2 linked regions of the Microbispora hainanensis genome follow. The protein of the gene in region 1 interacts with the protein of each later gene in a pairwise test. Links are inferred from orthologs where the notes say so. Each region holds a gene or a part of one and is shown on either strand. Other genes may lie near its edges.

The links.
Region 2: the proteins of rplA (region 1) and thrS interact in binary tests that used the Escherichia coli proteins (3 or more experiments, as listed by UniProt). The link is inferred for Microbispora hainanensis from one-to-one orthologs.

What each region holds. Positions count from the first base shown.
Region 1 is NZ_CP108086.1:3,337,529-3,348,567, reverse strand. The notes cover bases 4,363-7,232. They hold rplA (50S ribosomal protein L1), read right to left. Parts: upstream 6,220-7,232; coding sequence 5,506-6,219; downstream 4,363-5,505. Other genes in these bases: nusG (transcription termination/antitermination protein NusG), read right to left, coding at 6,818-7,232; rplK (50S ribosomal protein L11), read right to left, coding at 6,291-6,722; OHB01_RS15875 (DUF1396 domain-containing protein), read right to left, coding at 4,390-5,238. Also shown: rpoB (DNA-directed RNA polymerase subunit beta), read right to left, coding at 1-1,501; OHB01_RS15895 (hypothetical protein), read right to left, coding at 1,922-2,428; OHB01_RS15890 (hypothetical protein), read right to left, coding at 2,425-2,913; rplL (50S ribosomal protein L7/L12), read right to left, coding at 3,168-3,563; rplJ (50S ribosomal protein L10), read right to left, coding at 3,642-4,166; more of nusG, read right to left, coding at 7,233-7,591; preprotein translocase subunit SecE, read right to left, coding at 7,647-7,904; OHB01_RS15845 (pyridoxal phosphate-dependent aminotransferase), read left to right, coding at 8,288-9,493; OHB01_RS15840 (PASTA domain-containing protein), read right to left, coding at 9,641-10,669; OHB01_RS15835 (SigE family RNA polymerase sigma factor), read right to left, coding at 10,666-11,039. UniProt on the Escherichia coli protein: One of the primary rRNA binding proteins, it binds very close to the 3'-end of the 23S rRNA. Forms part of the L1 stalk. It is often not seen in high-resolution crystal structures, but can be seen in cryo_EM and 3D reconstruction models.
Region 2 is NZ_CP108086.1:7,698,173-7,709,302, forward strand. What follows is about bases 5,018-7,978. They hold thrS (threonine--tRNA ligase), read right to left. Parts: upstream 7,506-7,978; coding sequence 5,529-7,505; downstream 5,018-5,528. Other genes in these bases: OHB01_RS35120 (Asp23/Gls24 family envelope stress response protein), read left to right, coding at 5,018-5,371; OHB01_RS35130 (phosphoketolase), read right to left, coding at 7,690-7,978. Outside these bases: OHB01_RS35105 (glycoside hydrolase family 10 protein), read left to right, coding at 1-1,528; OHB01_RS35110 (hypothetical protein), read left to right, coding at 1,698-3,920; OHB01_RS35115 (HIT family protein), read right to left, coding at 3,972-4,523; more of OHB01_RS35120, read left to right, coding at 4,811-5,017; more of OHB01_RS35130, read right to left, coding at 7,979-9,990; OHB01_RS35135 (MarR family winged helix-turn-helix transcriptional regulator), read left to right, coding at 10,078-10,584; OHB01_RS35140 (TspO/MBR family protein), read right to left, coding at 10,694-11,130. UniProt on the Escherichia coli protein: Catalyzes the attachment of threonine to tRNA(Thr) in a two-step reaction: L-threonine is first activated by ATP to form Thr-AMP and then transferred to the acceptor end of tRNA(Thr). The rate-limiting step is amino acid activation in the presence of tRNA.

The sequences.
Region 1 (11,039 bases):
CGTCGACGACGCGGCGGTAGGGGGTCTCGACGAAGCCGAACGAGTTGACCCGCCCGAAGGAGGACAGCGAGCCGATTAGGCCGATGTTCGGGCCTTCCGGCGTCTCGATCGGGCACATGCGGCCGTAGTGCGAGGGGTGCACGTCGCGGACCTCGAAGCCCGCGCGCTCACGCGACAGACCACCCGGGCCCAGGGCGGACAGACGCCGCTTGTGCGTCAGGCCGGCCAGCGGGTTGGTCTGGTCCATGAACTGCGACAGCTGCGAGGTGCCGAAGAACTCCTTGATCGACGCCACGACCGGGCGGATGTTGATCAGGGTCTGCGGCGTGATCGCCTCGACGTCCTGCGTGGTCATGCGCTCGCGGACGACGCGCTCCATGCGGGCCAGGCCCAGGCGGACCTGGTTCTGGATGAGCTCGCCCACCGTGCGCAGACGACGGTTGCCGAAGTGGTCGATGTCGTCGGTCTCGACGACCACCGAGTTGTCCGGGCCCATCGTCTCCTCGCCGGCGTGCAGCCGGACGAGGTATTCGATGGTCGACACGATGTCCTCGTCGGTCAGCGTTCCCTGGGTGATGTCGGCCTGGACGCCCAGCTTCTTGTTGATCTTGTAACGGCCGACCTTGGCGAGGTCGTAGCGCTTCGGGTTGAAGTACAGGTTCTCCAGCAGCGCCTGCGCCGACTCCCTGGTCGGGGGCTCGCCCGGACGCAGCTTGCGGTAGATGTCGAGCAGCGCGTCGTCCTGGCCGGAGGTGTGGTCCTTCTCCAGGGTCGCCCGCATCGACTCGTACTGACCGAAACGCTCCAGAATCTGGTCGTTGGTCCAGCCGAGCGCCTTCAGCAGCACCGTGACCGGCTGCTTACGCTTGCGGTCGATGCGCACGCCGACGCTGTCGCGCTTGTCGATCTCGAATTCGAGCCACGCGCCGCGCGACGGGATCACCCGGCAGCCGAACAGGTCCTTGTCGGAGGTCTTGTCGACCGAACGGTCGAAGTAGACACCCGGCGAACGGACGAGCTGGGACACCACGACACGCTCGGTGCCGTTGATGATGAAGGTGCCCTTCGACGTCATGAGCGGGAAGTCGCCCATGAACACCGTCTGGCTCTTGATCTCACCTGTGGTGTTATTGATGAACTCCGCCGTGACGAACATCGGGGCGGAGTAGGTCATGTCCTTGTCTTTGCACTCATCGACTGAGTACTTGGGCGGCTCGAACCTGTGATCCCGGAACGACAGGGACATGGTTCCGGAGAAGTCCTCGATGGGACTGATCTCCTCGAAGATCTCTTCGAGACCGGATTGGGTCGGAATGTCCTTGCGCCCGGCCTGGCGAGCCGCCTCGACCCGGCCCTTCCATTTCTCGTTTCCGAGCAGCCAGTCGAAGGACTCGGTCTGCAGGGCGAGAAGGTCGGGTACTTCGAGCGGCTCCTCGATTCGTGCGAACGACACGGTTCGGGGACCGGCGGGTACGGCGGAGGCGTTGCGCGAGGCTGCCAACAGATGTCCTTCCGAGGGCTCGCGGACTGACTACACGCACGCCAGACGACCAGGACTAAGAGTTACTCAGAGAGACGGTCGTCAAAGGGCAGCGCAAAGGGGCAGTGTAGCCGATCGGCATACACCTGTCCACTCCGCTATCGCTCTGCGCTCCACGTTGGTGGCAGCATCACCCGTCAGCGCCGAAACGTCAAGCCCGAGAGCCGACATTTCGCCTAACCGGCAGGGGTCTCGCAGGGTTTTTCCGCCCTCGCGGCCGAGCGAGCTCCGGGGATCCAGTCCCTACCCGGGACCGGACACGGGTAACGCTCAGTCACGCGAACGACCCAACGCTGACCGTCGGTCGACGCCGCCGAGCCCTGGATACCCACCGGGTGGCACGGCTTAAACGTGTTCTTTACTAACAATTTAGCCACGGGCTCAGGGAACGGGCGTGTCACCCAGGAGCGTGGACAGCCGGGAGGCCCGCCAGCCGTCGCCCTGCGTCACCATGACCAGGCGCGCTCTCCCCTGGCTGACCTGCTGCTTCGGCTCCTCCTGACCCGGGCCCGACCGCGTCGTGACCATGTTCACGAACAGCAGCACCCGGACCTCTTCCGGCGTCGCCGACTCCACTCCTGCGGCGGCGACGACCGCGTGCTGCACCGTCCGCCGCTCGCGCGCCTGCGGTCCCAGCGTCGCCACGAGCGTCCGGTAGTGCTCCGCCAGCTGCCCGGTGGCGTGCGCTCCCGCCCTCAGCATGTCCTGATCGATCGTACGGTAGTCGTACGACAACATGTCGGGCGCGTAGGACCGGGCGGCCGACAGTGCCTCCCTGGAGGCTCTCTCGGTGGCCTGGAGGCGGCGCAGATCGAGCAGGAGCCACACGGCGGCGACGGCCAGCCCGGCCGCCACGAGGGCCGTCAGCGCCCGCAGCAGGCGCCTCACCGCACCAGCTCCGCCCGTGAGACCAGCCACAGGCCCGAGGCCTTCGTGACGTCCATGCGCCAGCGGAAGAAGCGCTCCTCCGGAGGGGCCTTCCTGCCGTCCTCCCAGTGGATCACGGCGTCGCCGACGATCAGCACCTGTGCCGTGCGCCGGTCGGCGGCGAGGGAGGTGAGCGCGGAGGCCCGCAGGACGCCCGTCTGCACGGCCTTGTTCTTCAGCGTGGTGGCCTTCAGAGCCGCCTGCCCGGCGGCGTACTGCGCCCGCTCCGGGCCCGTGGAGGTCGCCAGCGCTCGTTTGATGTCGTCGTCGATGCGGCGGTGGTCGATCGACATGAGGCTCACCGCGTGCGCCGCCGCGGCCCGCACGGCCATCTCGCCGTCCTCGGCCGTCGCGAGGGCCTCCGTACGGGCCTGGGCGAGATGGCGGACCGTCAGGGCCAGCGCGACCACGAGGAGCACGAGCCCGGCGGTCAGCGCGCGCCGCATCCCCGCACCTCCTGAGCACCCGGTCGTCGTCTCGGCCCGTTCACGTCGCGCGGATCAACGGTCGTGCCCGGCGAGGCCGGCGTGCCACCCGCGCGCGCCGTCGTCGGACACTCCCTAATCGGCACGATAGATCAGCGGACCCGCCCTGCCCATAGATTCCGGATTCCGCACGGGGTCCGGGCACGCGAAAGGGGCGGTCCCATCCGGCACCTGGATGGACCCGCCCCTTCGGTGAAGCGTGTTACAAGACCGTCTTACTTGACGGTGACCGTGGCGCCGGCGCCCTCCAGGGCGGCCTTCGCCTTCTCGGCCTGCTCCTTGTTGACCTTGCCGTCGAAGACCGGCTTCGGAGCGCCGTCCACGAGGTCCTTGGCCTCCTTGAGGCCCAGGCTCGTCAGGGCGCGGATCTCCTTGATGACCTGGATCTTCTTGTCGCCGGCGGCCTCGAGGATGACGTCGAACTCGTCCTGCTCCTCGGCCTCCTCGGCGGCGCCACCGGCGCCACCGGCGGCCGGGGCGGCGGCGACGGCGACCGGAGCGGCGGCCTTCACGTCGAAGGTCTCCTCGAAGACCTTCACGAACTCGGACAGCTCAAGGAGGGTCATCTCCTTGAAGGTCTCGAGCAGCTCGTCGGTGCTGAGCTTCGCCATGGTGTGTTCCTCCAGTGGATCTAGCAAAAAACGTGTAAAGGGACCGCGGTGCGCGCTTCCCCCGTCCGCTGCGCGGACCTACTCGCCGGCCTCTTCGCGCTTGGCGCGCAGAGCCTCGGCCAGTCGAGCCATCGTGGTGGGCAGCGCGGCGAAGGTGGCGGCAGCCTGGGACTGCTTGGCCTTCAGCGCACCGGCCAGCTTCGCGAGGAGCACCTCGCGGGACTCAAGGTCGGCAAGCTTCGTGATCTCGTCGGGGGTCATCGACTTGCCGTCGACGACACCACCCTTGATCACCAGGAGGGGGTTGGCCTTGGCGAAGTCACGCAGACCCTTGGCCGCCTCCACCACGTCGCCCTTGACGAACGCGATGGCGGTCGGGCCCTGGAACAGGTCGTCCAGGGAGGTGATCCCGGCGCTGTTGGCCGCGATCTTGGTGAGCGTGTTCTTCGCCACGGCGAACTTCGCATTCCCACCGAGAGAAACGCGCAGCTGCTTGAGCTGAGCGACGGTGAGACCGCGGTATTCGGTCAGAACGGCGGCGCTGGATCCCTCGAACTCACTCTTGAGCTCGGCGATCGCGACGCTCTTCTCCGCCTTCGCCATGGGCCTCCTTCCAGATGTGCCGCCGGCGAAGGCCCTCAGAAAACAGACAAGCCCCGGCGCAGGCGCACGGGGCTTGGACAGACGTCGAACGTCCTCAAGCTTCTCCACACCTACGCGGGCCGTCCACTCACGTGGATCCTTCGGTCACCGGGTTGTGGGCCCAGTGACGACCGGCGGTCTTCGGCAGGAGACAGACTACGGTGTCAACCGGCAAGACGCCAAATCAGCCTGTGGCGCCGGACGGCTGCTGCGTCAGCGTCCGCGGCAGCTCGCCGACCTGGTCGGCGGCCGGCGCCTTGATCGAGACCGGCTCGTTGAACGACTTGAACATCGCCGTCGCCTTGAACGTGCCTGCGCCCGGCTTGCCGCCGTTCAGCTCGACCTTGCGCGGCAGGCCCTGGCCGTCGATCCAGGCGTCGAACGTGACGTCCTTGGCGTTCGCCAGCTCGTCCTGCACGTGGCCGCGCCGGTCCTCCGGAAGCTGCTTGATCGCCTCGGCCACGGGGAACGTGCCCGAATAGTGGGTCGTGTCCACCCCGCCGACCTGCTCGGTGCCCACCGGCTTGACGTCCTTCGACGCCGTGAGCATGGCGGCGCTCGTCTTCAGGTCGAACTGCTGCGCCTGGGCGAGATACTGCTCGATGTCCACGCCGGCCTGAGAGCCGAGCTGCTTCAGGTCGAGCCTGATCCACGGCTTGGTGGCGCCCACCAGGGTCCTGAGCATGTCGAGCTTCACGTACGCCACGTCGCCCTGGAGGATCACCCGCACCCCGCCGGGCATGTTCTGCCCGTTGAACGACACCTGGCCGAGGTTGATGTCGGAGGAGATCTGCGGGGTCTTCTGGTAGAGCATGGTGCCCTGGACGACCCCTCCCTGACCGCCGTCGGCGTCGGTGACGTTCAGCACGAGGTCGGCGGCATAGGTGTCGACGTCGTCGGCCTTCTGCGCGGTCTGCTGGATGACCTCGGCCGCCGAGAGCCTGGCGTTCTGGAGAGACGGAGTCGCGGTCGTGCCGCATCCCGCGACCGTGATCGCGGCTACCGCCCCCGCGGCCACCAGTAGTCGTCGCATTGTGTCCATCCCTTCGATGTCCCCCTTTACCTGCCCTTGACCTTATGCGCCTAACGCCGTCCGCGCGTGGCCGGCGGACGAACCCCCATGAGCCGTGCACAGAACCTTCACAAGACGGGGCCTGGAGCAGGGGCTGAGCGAGGGACGGCCGAGAGGCGACGCAGCAGCCGATCGAGCGTCGTGGGGCCCTACACGGCCACAGACGCGCGGAAGCCCCCGCCCGTAGAGGGCGGGGGCTTCCGTCGTCGTGTCGGCCGGGAAGACGGCTCAGGCGTCGATCTCGGCGGTCATCGCCCGCGTCACGTTCGGGTCGACCGGGATGCCCGGGCCCATGGACGTGGTGAAGGTGACCTTCTTGAGGTAACGGCCCTTGGCCGCCGACGGCTTGAGACGCAGCACCTCGTCCAGCGCCGCGGCGTAGTTCTCCACGAGCTGGCGGTCGTCGAAGGACGCCTTGCCGATGATGAAGTGCAGGTTGGCGTGCCGGTCGACCCGGAACTCGATCTTTCCGCCCTTGATGTCGCTGACGGCCTTGGCCACGTCGGGCGTGACGGTGCCGGTCTTCGGGTTCGGCATGAGGCCGCGGGGGCCGAGCACGCGGCCCAGACGACCGACCTTGCCCATCATGTCCGGGGTGGCGACGACCGCGTCGAAGTCGAGACGGCCCTTGGACACCTCGTCGATCAGCTCGTCGGAGCCGACGATGTCGGCGCCCGCCGCGCGGGCCTCCTCGGCACGGTCACCGGTCGCGAAGACCAGGACCCGGGCGGTCTTGCCGGTGCCGTGCGGGAGGTTGACGGTGCCGCGGACCATCTGGTCGGCCTTGCGCGGGTCGACGCCCAGCCGCAGGGCGACCTCGACGGTCGCGTCGAACTTCGTGGTCGCGGTCTTCTTGGCCAGCCGCACACCCTCGAGCGGGGCGTACAGGGCCGTGCGGTCGATCTCGGCCGCCGCGTTCTTCCAGTTCTTGCTGCGCTTCACTTCGTGCTCCTCGTGGAGATCGTGGTCCGGGCCTGCGCGGGCCCTCCCACTGCGTTGGTCACCGCTGAGAGTCAGTCGGCGATGGTGATGCCCATGGAACGGGCGGTGCCGGCGATGATCTTCTCGGCGGCCTCGACGTCGTTGGCGTTGAGGTCCTGCATCTTGGTCTCGGCGATCTGGCGAAGCTGCTCGCGGGTCAGCTTGCCCACCTTGTCCTTGTGCGGGTTCGCGCTGCCCTTCTGCAGACCGGCGGCCTTCTTGATCAGCTCAGGCGCCGGCGGCGTCTTCGTGATGAAGGTGAAGGTGCGGTCTTCGAAGATGGTGATCTCGACGGGGATGATGTTGCCCCGCTGGGCCTCCGTCGCGGCGTTGTACTGCTTGACGAAGTCCATGATGTTGACGCCGTGCGGACCGAGCGCGGTACCGACCGGCGGCGCGGGGGTGGCCTGCCCAGCGGGAAGCTGGACCTTCACCAGGGCCGCGACTTTCTTCTTTGGAGGCATTTGTCCTTCTCCGGGTCCTTTGTCCTACAAAAGCCTCACAGGCACGCCGAAGCAGGGCGTGCCGTGAGGACGGCTATCGAGTCTACGCGAGGCGGTCAGATCTTCGAGACCTGGTTGAACGACAGCTCGACCGGGGTCTCTCGGCCGAAGATCGAGACGAGGACCTTGAGCTTCTGCGACTCGGCGCTGATCTCGCTGACCGTGGCCGGCAGCGTGGCGAACGGCCCGTCCATGACCGTGACGGACTCGCCGATCTCGAAGTCGACGGTCGCGGTGGTGGTCTTGGTCGTGGCCTTCTTGACTTCCTCGGAAGGCTCCGGCGCGAGCAGCTTGGCGACCTCGTCGAGGTTCAGCGGGCTCGGCTTGTTGGACAGGCCGACGAAGCCGGTCACGCCGGGCGTGTTGCGCACCGCGGCCCAGGACTCGTCGGTCAGGTCCATCCGGACCAGAACGTAGCCGGGAAGCACACGCTCCTTGATCGGAGTCTTCTTGCCGCCCTTGAACTCCGTGATCGTGTGGGTCGGCACCTCGACCTGGAAGATGAAGTCCTCCATGTTGAGGGACCCGATCCGGCTCTCGATGTTCTGCTTCACGCGGTTCTCGTAACCGGCGTACGAGTGGATGACATACCACTCGCCGAACTGACCGCGAAGCTGACGCTTGAACTCCTCGACCGGGTCGACATCCGGAAGGACGTCACCGTCCTCGTCGACCTGCGCGGCGACCTCGGCCGAGTCTTCGCCGCCGTCACCGCCGTCAGAGTCGGCGGCCGTGGTCTCCTCGACCTCTGCTACGGCCTCGTCCTGCTCGGTGCCCCACTCGTCATGCTCGTCATGGGAGCGGTCGGCCGGCATCGGGGACTCGGACACGGGACTCTTCCTTCTTCGCTTGGTGTCTTGACGTGCTACGACGTCTCGGGCGGGATCAGGATCCGCCGAAGAGCCAGAGCACTGCCTTACCCAGCAGCGTATCGATCCCGAACACGAGCCCAACCATGATCACAACGAAGACCAGGACAACTACGGTGTACGAGATCAGGTCATTGCGCCTGGGCCAGATGACCTTGCGCAGCTCGGCGACGACCTGCCGGTAGAACAGAGCGGGCGAGGTGCGCTTTGCCTTCTTCTCACTGGTCGGCTTGCCTGGCTTGCCAGCGGTTTCACCGCGGGTGTCGATCGCCACAGTCCTCACCTGATCCGTCGTGTCCGTCGCAGTTGCGGCGCGCTTTCACGCCATTGTTGCGCGGACCGCACTCCGCAGGGCACGAGGGACTCGAACCCCCAACCGCCGGTTTTGGAGACCGGTGCGCTACCAATTGCGCTAGTGCCCTAAGCCGTGCACCACGATACCCGAGAAACGCGCCGAAGCGTCCGTCGCGTCGTTCACGTGGCCCACTAGTCGGTGAAGTGTACGCGGGAATCACCACTCCGTCGAACCACATGACCGCCGCACCGCCCGAAGGCGGCCCGAGTGCCGTTTCTGTGCGATCTAAAGCTACCGTGCGGACCCGTCCGGATCCTGGATATGGATACGAAACCGCGTGGCGCGTCTGGAACGATGGAGGCATGACCCGACCTCGCATCTCCGCGCGTATTTCCGCGATCTCCGAGTCCGCGACTCTGGCCGTGGACGCCAAGGCCAAGGCCATGAAGGCGGCCGGTCGCCCGGTCATCGGCTTCGGCGCCGGCGAGCCCGACTTCCCGACGCCCGACTACATCGTCGAGGCGGCCGTCGAGGCGTGCCGGAACCCCAGGTTCCACAAGTACACGCCGGCCGGGGGCCTGCCGGAGCTCAAGCAGGCGATCGCCGACAAGACGCTGCGCGACAGCGGGTTCCAGGTCGAGGCCGCCCAGGTCCTGGTGACGAACGGTGGAAAGCAGGCGGTCTACGAGGCGTTCGCCACGCTGCTCGACCCGGGTGACGAGGTCCTGGTCGTGGCGCCCTACTGGACGACGTACCCGGAGGCGATCAAGCTCGCGGGCGGCGTCCAGGTCGACGTGGTCACCGACGAGACCACCGGCTACCTGGCCTCGGTCGAGCAGCTGGAGGAGAAGCTGACCGACCGCACCAAGGTGCTGCTGTTCGTCTCGCCGTCCAACCCGACGGGGGCCGTCTACTCCCCCGCCCAGGTCGAGGAGATCGGCCGCTGGGCGCTCGACAAGGGCCTGTGGGTCGTGACCGACGAGATCTACGAGCACCTGGTCTACGGGGACACGAAGTTCTCCAGCATCGCCACCGCCGTGCCCGAGCTGCGCGACCGGGTCGTCGTGCTGAACGGCGTGGCCAAGACGTACGCGATGACCGGCTGGCGGGTGGGCTGGCTGATCGGCCCGTCCGACGTGGTCAAGGCGGCGACGAACCTGCAGTCCCACGCCACCTCGAACGTCTCCAACGTCGCCCAGGCCGCCGCGCTCGCGGCCGTCTCCGGCGACCTGTCGGCCGTCGCGCAGATGCGCGCGGCGTTCGACCGGCGTCGCCAGACCATGGTCCGGATGCTCAACGAGATCCCCGGCGTGGTCTGCCCCGAGCCGTTCGGCGCGTTCTACGCGTACCCGTCGGTCAAGGCGCTGCTGGGCAAGGAGATCCGCGGCAAGCGCCCGCAGACCTCGGCCGAGCTGGCCGAGCTCATCCTGGAGGAGGCCGAGGTCGCGCTGGTGCCCGGCGAGGCGTTCGGCACCCCGGGCTACTTCCGCCTGTCGTACGCGCTGGGCGACGACGACCTGGTCGAGGGCGTCAGCCGGGTGGGCAAGCTCCTGGCCGAGGCCCACTGAGAAGCCGAAGCCCGCTGAAAGAGGTCATCCGGACTCTGCAAATTTCAGCGAAGGCCCGGTCCCCGAGAAGCGGGACCGGGCCTTCGTCATGCCGGCGCACGACCCACGGGCCCGTGGGGACCACGGAGGCGCGGGATCGAAGCGGGGTCACTTGGCGAGGGTGGCTCCCCCGGCGATCTTCTTGAGCTCGCTGTCGGCCGCGTCCGCACCGATCTTGGCCGCGTAGTCAGGGCTGATCATGACCTCGGCGCCGACGCCGGGAGCGAGGGTCCACACGATCGTGCGGGTGCCGCCGTCCATGACCCGGTCGCCGCCCTCCGACACGCTGACCAGGTAGGCCTTCCTGCCGCCGACCTCGATCGGCTTGACGCCCTGCGCGGCGTAGCTCTGCATGCGCTTGCTCAACCGGCTCACGGCGCCCTTCCGATAGACGATCATCTGGACGCTGTACATGCCGGGCTCCAGGCCGGGCTCCACCCAGCTCGTGGTGTAGCTCCGCTTGCCGAAGCCGTCCTTGCCGGACCACTTGCCCCATTCGAGCCCTTCGGGCAGATAGCCGACGTGCACTCCGCCGAGCGTCCGGCCGTCCCCGAGATCGCCGAGGTCCTGGGGCATCCCCGGGTTTTCGGCGCCCTCCGACGAGGTGTCTTCCGACGGGGTGCCCTCCGAGGGGGCGGGGGTCGGGCCGGCGGTCCCGGCGATCATGACCGTGACCGCCGCCCCGGGGGGAGCGGCCGTCCCCGGCTGCGGCATCTGACCGAAGACCGTCCCCGCCGGGGCGGTGTCGGTGACGATCTTCGTGAATCGCATCGTGTATCCGGCCTCCTTGAGGATGGCGCCGACCTCCTTGGCGCTCTTGCCGGTCAGGTCGGGCACGACCCCTTCCGGCGTGGCGACCGCGTCACCGGAGGCGGCCGTCGACGCGGCCGGGGCCTCCTGACCGGTGGCGCCGGCCCCCACGAGGCTGCCGCCGGCCGGGACGGTGTCGGGCCGGGCGGTCAGCGCCACGGGCACGCCCACGGCGACCGCCGCCGTGAGCACGGCCGCCCCCGCCACGCGAAACCTGACGACGTGGCGGCGGTTGCCCCGCCGTACGGCCTGGCCCAGCGACGGCGACGCGTGCACGCCGGCGACCTGAGCGGCCATGGCGTCTTTCAGCGCCTCTTCGACGTTCATGCGGACACTCCCTGCAAGTTCTCCATGCGTGCGCGCACGCGTGCCAGCCCGCGGGCGGCCTGGCTCTTGACGGTGCCGACCGAGCAGCCGAGCAGCGCGGCGGTCTCGGCCTCCGACAGGTCCTCCCAGTAGCGCAGGACCAGTACGGCCCGCATCCGGGCCGGCAGTTTCCTGAGCTCGGCGACGAGCACGTCGCGCAGGCCGAGGTCCGGCGACTCCACCGGCGTGTCCGGCGGCTGGGCGAAAGTGATCTCCTGGAGCACCTTGCGCCGCCTGGCCTTGCTGATCGCGCCGTTCACCACGACCCGGCGCGCGTACGCCTCGGGGTTGTCGTGGCGGATGCGCGGCCAGTGCCGGTAGACCTTCTCCA
Region 2 (11,130 bases), 4.4 Mb from region 1 along the record:
CGGCGCTCAGGCCGAGCAGGTCGGCGCGGACAAGGCCGCCGCGAAGGCCGGAAGTACGGCGGCGCCGGCGAAGGCGGCACGGGAGCAGGTCGAGGCGCAGACGCTCACCGCGGCGGGCTCCTGCGCCACCAGCGTGAAATACCCCAAGCGCCAGCTTCGCGGCGTCTGGATCGCCACCGTGCACAATCTCGACTGGCCGTCGAAGCCGGGACTGCCGCCCGAGCGGCAGAAGGCCGAATATCTGAAAATCCTCGACAACGCGGTCAAGCGGCGCCTGAACGCGGTGTTCTTCCAGGTGCGGCCCGCCTCGGACGCGGTCTACCGCTCGTCGCTCGAGCCGTGGTCGCAGTGGCTCACCGGCACGGCGGGCAGGGACCCGGGCTGGGACCCGCTGCCGTTCCTGGTGGACGAGGCCCACAAGCGCGGCCTGCAGTTCCACGCGTGGTTCAACCCCTACCGGGCGGCCGACTCGGCCACCTCGAAGCTGCCCGCCGGGCACCCGGCGCGCCTGCACCCGGACTGGACCGTCAAGCACGAGGGCAAGCTCTACTACAACCCCGGCCTGCCGCAGGTGCGCGACTGGGTGACCAAGGTCGTGACGGACGTCGTCACGCGCTACGACGTCGACGGCGTCCACTTCGACGACTACTTCTACCCCTACCCCGGCCAGGGGACGCGGTTCGCCGACCAGGCGGCGTACAAGAAGTACGGCAAGGGCCTGACGCTGGCCGACTGGCGGCGGCGCAACGTGAACCAGCTCGTCGCCCAGGTCTCGCAGGCGGTGCACGCGGCCAGGCCGTACGCGGTCTTCGGGATCAGCCCGTTCGGCATCTGGCGCAACAAGGCCGAGGACCCGGCGGGCTCGGCCACCAAGGGCATGTCGGCCTACGACTCGATCTACGCGGACGCCAGGGCGTGGATCAAGGCGGGCTCGGTCGACTACGTGATGCCCCAGCTCTACTGGCCCCGGGGCTTCGCCGCGGCCGACTACACCGTGCTCGCCAAGTGGTGGGCCGACGCGGTGAAGGGCACCGACGTGGACCTCTTCATCGGGCAGGCCCTCTATCGGGTGGGCACCGCCGACACCCCGGCCTGGACCAGGGCGGGCGAGCTGCCCGCTCATCTCACGCTGAACCGCAAATATCCCGAGATCTCGGGCGACGTCTACTTCAGTGCCGCGCAACTGGTGAAGAACCCGCTGGGCGTGCTCGACCGGATCGTGAAGAGCCACTACGCCCGCCCGGCGCTGCCGCCGGTGCTCCGCCAGGGGTCCGCGCCCGCCGCTCCGCGCGGGGTGAAGGCGGCCGGCGGGACGCTGACGTGGCAGGCCCAGCCGGGCGCCCAGTCGTACGGGATCTACCGGGTGACGGGCAAGGACGCCTCCTGCGCCACCGCGGACGCGCGCAACCTGGTGGCCGTCGTCCCGGCGTCCCAGGCCCCGTCGTACGCCGCCGGAGCCCCCGGCACCTACTACGTCACCGCCGTCGACCGCCTCGGCAACGAGAGCCCTGCCACCCGGGCGGCCTGACCTCGGCAGTGCCCCTTGGGGGCCTGCGGGAACGGGCCGGTCGCGGATTGCTGCGCGGCCGTCAGCGGGTCCGGTAGCGTGGTCGCGAGATTTTTCAAGATCACGTACGGGGACTGCGCGTACAGGATTGCGCGACTGGGCTGCGCGTACGAGGACATGGGGGTCGCCGGTGAGTGGCACGTGGGTGAGGCGCGCGCTCGTCGCCGTCGTGTTCGGCGTGTCGGTGCTGGCCGCCGCTCCCGCCGCGGCCTCCGGGCTCGCGTCCGGGGCGGCGACCACGGCCGGTGTACGGGCGGCCGAACGGGTGGCCGAACGGGTCCCGACGGCGGCCGGTGAACGCGTCGTGCTCGTCGGCATCCCCGGCCTGATGTGGAGCGACGTGACCCCGGCCGGCACCCCGAACCTCTGGCGGCTCGCCGGCGAGTCCGCCCTCGGGTCCCTGTCGGTGCGGGCCGTACGCAAGGACACCTGCCCGTACGACGCCTGGCTCACGGTCTCGGCCGGGGTGCGGTCGGCGGTGGGGGGAGCGTGCGGCATGGCCCCCACTCCCAAGGCCGACGGCGAGGGCGCGGTCGTCCCCGAGTTCTCCTGGCTGTGGGAGGTGCGCGAGCAGGACGCCGCGGGCACGCTGGGGCAGGCCCTGCACGCGGCCGGGCGGACGACGATGGCCGTCGGCCCGGGAGCGGCGCTCGCGCTCGCCGACCGCGAGGGCCGGGTGGACCTCTACGCCCCCTCCCCCGCCGAGGTCACGCAGTGGTCGCGCGGCGACGTGGTCGCCGTGGAGATCCCCGACCTCATCTCCCCGTACGTCTCCGGCGACCGGATGAGCGAGGTGCCCGAGAGCCTGTCCGACGACGCGCGCCGGGCCGCGGCCCGGGCGGCCGACGCGAAGCTCGGGTCGTTCCTGCCGCAGCTCGGACCGGCGACGGTGCTGGTCGCCGGGCTCTCCGACCACGGCTCGGTCCCCCACCTCAGGACCGCCATGCTGCGCGGCCCGGACAGCGGCACCTCCAGCGGCACCTCCAGCCGCGCTTCCAGCGGCGCCGCGTGGGCGCTCGGCGCCCGGTCCACCCATCGGGACGACATGGTCATCGTCCCGGATCTCACCGCCACGATCCTGGCCAGGACCGGGGTGGCCGCTCCTCCCGTCGTCGTCGGCGTGCCGGTCGAGACCCATGCGGCGGACGGGACCCTGGACGAGCGCGTCGAGGCCCTGCGCGCCGCCGACGTCGCGGGGCAGACGATCCGCGACGCGACCGGCGTCTTCTTCACCTCGCTCGCCATGCTCCAGGTGGTCTTCTACGTCACCGCGTTCCTGCTGCTGCGCCGCCGCGACGGGCTGCCCGCCGTACGGGCCGCCGCCGTGGCGCTCGCCTCGATTCCCGTCTCGACCTACCTGGTCAACCTCACCCCGTGGGCCCGTACGGCACAGCCCGCGGTCACGCTCTTCGCCTCGATCGCGGCGATCGCCGCGGCGCTGACCGTGGTGGCCCTCGCCGGACCGTGGCGGCGGGGCGTGCTCGGCCCGCTGACCGTGATCGCGGCGGCGACCGCGGCCGTGCTGCTCGGCGACCTGCTGACCGGCACGCCCCTGCAGCTCAACAGCCTGATGGGCTACACCGGCGTGGTCGGGGCCCGCTACTACGGCCTGGGCAACATCCCCTTCGCGCTGCTCGCCACGGCAGTGCTGCTCGTCACCACGGCCGCCGCCGACCGGCTGGTCCGAGTGGGCCGCAAGGCCCTCGCGGTGGCCCTGGTCACGGCCCTCGGGGCGTTCGCCATGCTGCTCGACGGCTGGCCCGGGGTGGGCAGCGACTTCGGCGGCGTCATCGCCTTCGTCCCGGGCATCGCGGTCACCGCGCTGATCGTGGCGGGCAAGCGGGTGTCGATCGTCAAGCTGGGCGCCTTCTGCGCCGGAGGCGGCGCCCTGGTGATGGCCATCGCCTACCTCGACTACCTGCGGCCCCCGGCCAGCCAGACGCACCTGGGCCGCTTCGTGGGACAGGTGGCCGACGGCACGTTCCTGCCGGTGATCTCCCGCAAGCTCGGCGCGATGCTCTCCACGCTGCTCAGCCCGAACCTGATGCCCGTGGTGCTCGCCGCGTTCGCGTTCCTCGTCTTCGCGCTGCTGCGGCCGGGGGCGGCGAGCGCCGGCGTGCTGCCGATCGCGTTCGAACGGGCGCCCATGCTCAAGGCGGGCCTGCTCGGCGCGCTCGTGAGCGGCCTGGTCGGCATGCTCGTCAACGACTCGGGGGCCGCGGTGCTGTCCATGGCGCTGGCCCTGGCCGTGCCGCTCGTGCTCAGCGCCGGCATCCGCGCCCTGCAGCACGGCGAGCCCGTCCCGGCCGCCGCCGGATCACCGGGCACGCCGCCGAGCCCCGCGACGGCCTGACGCCGTCCGGGCCCTGGCTCCCGGCCGGTTCCGGCCGGTGCCGGGGAGTCGTCAGGAGGCGGCGGGCCAGGCCTCCGCGAGCAGGTCGCGCGTGTCGCGCAGCAGCTGCGGCAGCACCTTGGTGCGTCCCACCACCGGCATGAAGTTGGTGTCGCCGCCCCACCTCGGCACGACGTGCTGATGGAGGTGGGCGGCGATGCCCGCGCCCGCCACACTGCCCAGGTTCATGCCGACGTTGAAGCCCTGCGCCCCGCTCGCCTTGCGCAGCGCCTGCGTCGCGCGCTTGGTGAACTCGGCCAGCTCCGCCGTCTCGGGCCCGTCGAGGTCGGCGTAGTCGGACACGTGCCGGTAGGGGCAGACCATCAGGTGCCCCGAGTTGTACGGATAGAGGTTGAGCACGGCGAACACGGCCGAGCCCCGGGCCACGATCAGGCCGTCCTCGTCGGAGAGCTTGGGAATCTCACAGAACGGGCAGCCGTCATCCGCGCCGGAGCCGCTGGGCTTGTTCTCGCCCTTGATGTAGGCCATCCGGTGCGGGGTCCACAGGCGCTGGAAGCTGTCGGGAATCCCGGCGCCCGCCTGCTCGATCGGCTCTGAGTCCACGTCCGCGATCTCCTCCGCTCCCGTTGTCCCCGGTGCTGCTGTTGTTCACGGCGCCGCCGTTGTTCACGGCGCCGCCGCCTCCGCGCCGGCGGCACGTGCACCGGCACCGATCTGCACGGTGCTGTGCGCGAAAAACGACACCGGCAGCAGCATATGACCTCGCGGATCTCCTCTCACCGGCCGGGTTGCGCCAGGGCCGCGACCGATATCCGCGGAGGCCGGACGACCTGCTCGATCATGGGGCAGAATGCACCTGCCGGACGCCCAGACCCCCGAGGAGCCGTCACATGAGCGAGGCCGCAGTCGTCGAGGAGCGAGTGGAAGAGCCGACCGGCGCGTACGCCGGGGAGAGCCTCGGCGACCCGGCCGACGTGCCGGCGGAAGCGGCGGCCGATCGGGCGGAGCCGAGGCCGGAGCCTGAGCCGTCCGCGCCGACGCCGAGGCCCGAGGCGCCGACCGCCAACGTGCTCAAGGGCCGGATCAAGGTCGCCGACGAGGTCGTGGAGAAGGTCGCCGCGCTGGCCGCCCTGGAGATCCCCGGCGTCGCCGACCTGGGCGGCGACCTCGAACGCGCCTTTGAATCCGTACGCGACCGCATCGGCGTGGGCTCCAAGCGGGCGACGCAGGGCGTGGCAGCCAAGATCCAGGATCAGCAGGTCTCCATCGACGTGACCATCGTCATCGTGTACGGCCACGTGGTGATGGACGTCGCCACCGAGGTCAAGGTCAACGTCGCCCGCTCGGTGAGCCGGATGCTCGGCATGCACGTGGTCGAGGTCAACGTGACCGTCGACGACGTCCGTCTCCCTGGTGAGGACTCCCCCGCCGAGGCCGCCCAGGCGTCCTGAGCCGGCCGCCCCTGAGACGCCCCGGGCCATGACCGCCCCCGGCCCCGGGGACGCCTCTGGCGCGCGCCGGGAGACCCCTTGGCCGTACTGGCCGTCCCTGCCGGCAACGCGAACGCGGGAGCCCCGGGTGGGGCCCCCGCGTTCTCCGTGTGAGCGGTCAGACCTGGACGCGGCGGCGGACGGCGTCCACGATCTCCTCGATCGCCTGGTCGATCGGCACGGCGTTCTTCTGCTCGCCGCTGCGGTAGCGGAACGAGACCGCGCCCGCGGCGATGTCGTCGTCGCCCGCGAGGAGCATGTAGGGCACCTTCGCCTTCTGGGCGTTGCGGATCTTCTTCTGCATGCGGTCGTCGCTCTCGTCGACCTCGACCCGGATGCCGTGCTCACGCAGCCGCTTGGCGACGTCCTGCAGGTAGGGCACGTGGGCGTCGGCGATCGGGATGCCGACGACCTGCACCGGGGCGAGCCACGCGGGGAACGCGCCCGCGTAGTGCTCGACCAGCACGCCGAAGAAACGCTCGATCGAGCCGAACAGCGCCCGGTGGATCATGACGGGCCGCTGCCGGGTGCCGTCGGGGGCCTGGTATTCCAGCCCGAAGCGCTCCGGCAGGTTGAAGTCGAGCTGGATGGTCGACATCTGCCACGACCGGCCGATCGCGTCCCGGGCCTGCACCGAGATCTTGGGGCCGTAGAAGGCCGCGCCGCCCGGGTCGAGGACCAGCTCCAGCTTCTCGGACTCGGCCACCTCCCGCAGGGTCTGGGTGGCCTCCTCCCAGGTCTCGTCGGAGCCGACGAACTTCTCCGGGTCCTTGGTGGACAGCTCCAGGTAGAAGTCCTCCAGGCCGTAGTCGCGCAGCAGGTCGAGCACGAAGCGCAGCAGCGAGGTGAGCTCATCGCGCATCTGCTCGCGGGTGCAGTAGATGTGCGCGTCGTCCTGGGTCAGGCCGCGTACGCGGGTGAGGCCGTGCACGACGCCCGACTTCTCGTAGCGGTAGACCGTGCCGAACTCGAACAGCCGCAGCGGCAGCTCACGGTAGGACCGCCCGCGCGCCCTGAAGATCAGGTTGTGCATCGGGCAGTTCATCGGCTTGAGGTAGTAGCGCGCGCCCTCCAGCTCCATGGGAGGGAACATGCCGTCGGCGTACCAGTCGAGGTGGCCGGAGATCTTGTACAGGTTGTCCTTCGTGATGTGCGGGGTGTTGACGAAGGAGTAGCCCGCCTCCTCGTGCCGGCGGCGGGAGTAGTCCTCCATCACCCGGCGGATCACGCCGCCCTTGGGGTGGAACACCGGCAGGCCGGAGCCCAGCTCGTCGGGGAACGAGAACAGGTCGAGCTCGGCGCCCAGCTTGCGGTGGTCGCGCTTCTCGGCCTCCTCCAGGAGGTGGAGGTATTCGTCCTGCTTCTCCCGCGACTCCCAGGCGGTGCCGTAGATGCGCTGGAGCTGCGGGTTCTTCTCGCTGCCCCGCCAGTAGGCGCCGCCGGACCGCATGAGCTTGAAGGCCGGGATGACCCGGGTGCTGGGCAGGTGGGGCCCGCGGCACAGGTCCTTCCAGCACAGCTCGCCCGTCTTGGGGTCGAGGTTGTCGTAGATGGTGAGCTGGCCGCCGCCGACCTCGACGTTCGCGCCCTCGGTGGACTCGGCCGCGCCGCCCTTGAGCCCGATCAGCTCCAGCTTGTACGGCTCGGCGGCGAGCTCCTCGCGGGCCTCGTCGTCGCCCACCGGGCGGCGGCGGAAGGTCTGCCCCTGCTTGACGATCTCGCGCATGCGCTTCTCGATGCGCTTGAGGTCGTCGGGGGTGAACGGCTCCCGGACGTCGAAGTCGTAGTAGAAGCCGTTCTCGACCGGCGGGCCGATGCCGAGCTTCGCCTCGGGGAAGATCTCCTGGACGGCCTGGGCCATGACGTGCGCGGTGGAGTGGCGCAGGATGGCGCGGCCGTCGGGGCTGTCGATCGCGACCGGCTCGACCGCGTCGCCCTCGGCGACCTCGGTGGCCAGGTCGCGCAGCTCGCCGTTGATCCGGGCGGCGATCACCGACCTGCCGTCGGCGCCGAGCGCCTCCCCGGCCGTCGTACCCGCCGCCACCACGCGCTCGGCTCCGGCGAGGGTGATGCGTATCTCAAGGGCGGCGGACACGGTGGCTCCTTAGGACAGGTTCGGCGCATGGATCTCGGGGGCCGCGCGCACGCGAGGCGACGGCTCCGGTCGCATCCGATGCTACCGGTGACGCCGCCCAATAATGGCGCGCATCCGCCGCCCCCGCGTGATCTTCCGTGCCGGGCCGGCGGCCGGAGACGGGTCGTCCCTCCGTGAACACGATCTAACAGGGCCAGGTCCAGTCGCGGATCTCGGCGGGGTCCTCGCCGAACTCGCGGGTGTGGGCGCGGGCGCGCAGGCGGGCGTCGGCCATGCGCTGGCGCAGGTGGGCCGCACGGCTGCCCAGGCCGGGCACCCGGTCGATCACGTCCATCACCAGATGGAAGCGGTCGATGTCGTTGAGCATCGCCATGTCGAACGGCGTGGTCGTGGTGCCCTCCTCCTTGTAGCCGCGCACGTGCAGGTTGTCGTGCCCCGTACGGCGGTAGGTCAGGCGGTGGATCAGCCACGGATAGCCGTGGAAGTCGAAGATGATCGGCTTGTCCGTGGTGAACAGCGCGTCGAACTCGGCGTCGGGCAGGCCGTGCGGGTGCTCGGAGGCGGGCTGCAGCCGCATGAGGTCGACCACGTTGACCACGCGGATCCGCAGCTCGGGCAGGTGCTCGCGGAGCAGCGCGGCGGCGGCGAGGGTCTCCAGCGTGGGCACGTCGCCGGCGCAGGCGAGCACGACGTCGGGGTCGGTGCCCTCGTCGGTGGACGCCCAGGGCAGGATGCCCAGCCCGCGGGTGCAGTGGACGACGGCCTCGTCCATGCTCATCAGGTCGAGCACGGGCTGCTTGCCGGCGACGACGACGTTGACGTAGTCGCGCGAGCGCAGGCAGTGGTCGGCGACCGACAGCAGGGTGTTGGCGTCCGGCGGCAGGTAGACGCGGACGACCTCGGCCTTCTTGTTGGCGACGACGTCGAGGAAGCCGGGGTCCTGGTGGCTGAAGCCGTTGTGGTCCTGGCGCCAGACGTGCGACGACAGCAGGTAGTTGAGCGAGGCGACCGGCCGGCGCCAGGGGATCTTGCGGGAGGACTCCAGCCACTTGGCGTGCTGGTTGAACATCGCGTCCACGATGTGGATGAACGCCTCGTAGCAGTTGAACAGCCCGTGCCGGCCGGTGAGCAGGTAGCCCTCCAGCCAGCCCTGGCACTGGTGCTCGCTGAGCACCTCCATGACCCTGCCGCCCGGGCCGAGGTTCTCGTCGGTCGGCAGCAGTGCGGCCTCCCACTCCTTGCCCGTCGCCTCGTAGACGGCGGACAGGCGGTTGGAGGCGGTCTCGTCGGGGCCGAGCAGCCGGAAGTTCTCCGGGTTGGCCGCGATGACGTCGCGCAGGAACGTCCCGAGGACGCGGGTCGGCTCGCTGGAGGCCGCCGCCGGGGCCTTGACCTCGACCGCGTAGTCGCGGAAGTCGGGCAGCACGAGCGGGCGCAGCAGCTCACCGCCGTTGGCGTGCGGGCTGGCGCTCATCCGCAGCGGCCCGTCCGGCACCGTCCGCGTGATCGCCTCGACCGGCCGCCCGGCGGCGTCGAACAGCTCCTCCGGCCGGTAGGAGCGCATCCACTCCTCCAGCATCGCCAGGTGCGCCGGGTTGTCGCGCACACCGGCGAGCGGCACCTGGTGGGCCCGCCAGGTGCCCTCGACCGGGAGCCCGTCGACCTCGCGTGGCCCGGTCCAGCCCTTCGGCGTACGCAGGATGATCATCGGCAGCGGGCCGCGGTCGGCCAGCTCGTCGAAGACGGTGTCGAGGGTCGCGGCCATGAGCCCGTGCATCTCGGCCGGTTCATGCCCGGAGACGATGTGGGGGCGGTAGCCGTACCCCTCGAAGAGCTTGACCAGCTCGTCCTCGGGGATCCTGGCCAGCACGGTGGGGTTGGCGATCTTGTAGCCGTTCAGGTGGAGGATCGGCAGGACCACCCCGTCGGTGTCCCGGTTGAGGAACTTGTTGGAGTGCCAGCCGGTGGCGAGCGGGCCGGTCTCGGCCTCGCCGTCGCCGACGATGCAGGCCACCGCCAGGCCGGGGTTGTCGAAGGCCGCGCCGTACGCGTGGGAGAGGGCGTAGCCGAGCTCGCCGCCCTCGTGGATGGAGCCCGGAGTCTCGGGGGCGACGTGGCTGGGAATGCCACCGGGGAAGGAGAACTGGCGGAAGAGCCTGCGCATGCCCTCGGCGTCCTGGGTGATGTGGGGGTAGCGCTCGGTGTAGGTGCCTTCGAGCCACGCGTGGGCGACCGCCGCCGGTCCGCCGTGACCGGGGCCGGCGATGTAGATCATGTCCTGGCCGCGCTCCCGGATGATCCGGTTGAGGTGGGCGAAGCAGAAGTTGAGCCCGGGCGTGGTGCCCCAGTGGCCGAGGAGCCGCGGTTTGATGTGCTCGGGACTGAGCGGCTCGGTCAGCAGCGGGTTGTCCATCAGGTAGATCTGGCCGACGGACAGATAGTTCGCGGCCCGCCAGTAGGCGTCGATGTTCCCGTATGCGTCCATGCCCCTGACACTTTCCCAGCGGGAGCGGCCGAACCAGGGTCTTTCGCCCGCAAATCAGCGTGCCGACCGACCGGTAGTCTTGGCCGCATGTCCGGCACCCGTTGGCTCGACGAGGACGAGCAGCGCATCTGGCGTGCCTATCTGCGGACGAGCCAGCTCCTGCAGGAGGCCCTCGAACGGCAGTTGCAGCGCGACTCGGGCATGCCGCACGCCTACTACATGATCCTCGTGGTGCTCTCGGAGTCGCCCGGGCGGACCATGACGATGACGGAGCTGTCCGCCATGCTCCAGTATTCGGTCAGCCGCCTGTCGCACGCCGTCTCCCGGCTGGAGGAGAAGGGCTGGGTGCGGCGGGTCAAGCGGCCGGAGGACCGGCGCACGACCGTCGCCGAGCTCACCGACGAAGGCTTCGCCGCGCTCGCGGAGGCGGCGCCGGGCCACGTCGAGGAGGTCCGCCAGGTGCTGTTCGATCCCCTCACCCCCGGCCAGGTGCGGCAGTTCGGCGAGATCCTCGACACGATCCTGTCCGCCTTCGAGTGCCGGCGGGCCGAGGAGGCCGAGCGCTTCCGCGCGCTCGACGTCACCGCTCAGTAGTGGTCCCCCCAGTGACCACGGCCCGAGGCCACCTCTCCGGCCCGGGGAGGCCGGTAGGAGGTGGTCGGCGGGGGGTGGTCGGCCGGGCGCGGTGCGGGGGGTGGCCGGTTCAGTTCTTCGGGTTGCGCCGCGCGATGGCGGCGTTGAGCGCGGTGGCGAAGACCGTCCACCCGGCGTACGGCAGCAGCAGGAGCCCGGCCGTGCGGTCCTCGCGCAGAAGGCGGCGGGTCAGCAGCGCGTTCGACACGTTGAGCACGAGGATCTCGGCGAGCGCGAGGCGGGGGTTGCGCGCCCTGAAGAACAGTGGCGTCCAGGCCGTGTTGAGCATGAGGTTCGCCGCGAGCGCCCGCCGCAGGGCCGGCCGGGAGCCGTCGTCCGCCCGCGACAGCGCGCGGGCGGAGGCGTAGGCGATCGAGGCGTACAACGGCGTCCAGACCAGGCCGAACGCCTGTGGCGGCGGCTGCCAGGAGGGCTTGCGCAGGCGGGCGTACCAGCCGGAGCGGGCGTCGGTGGACAGGCCGCCTACAGTGGCGGCGGCGGTCACGG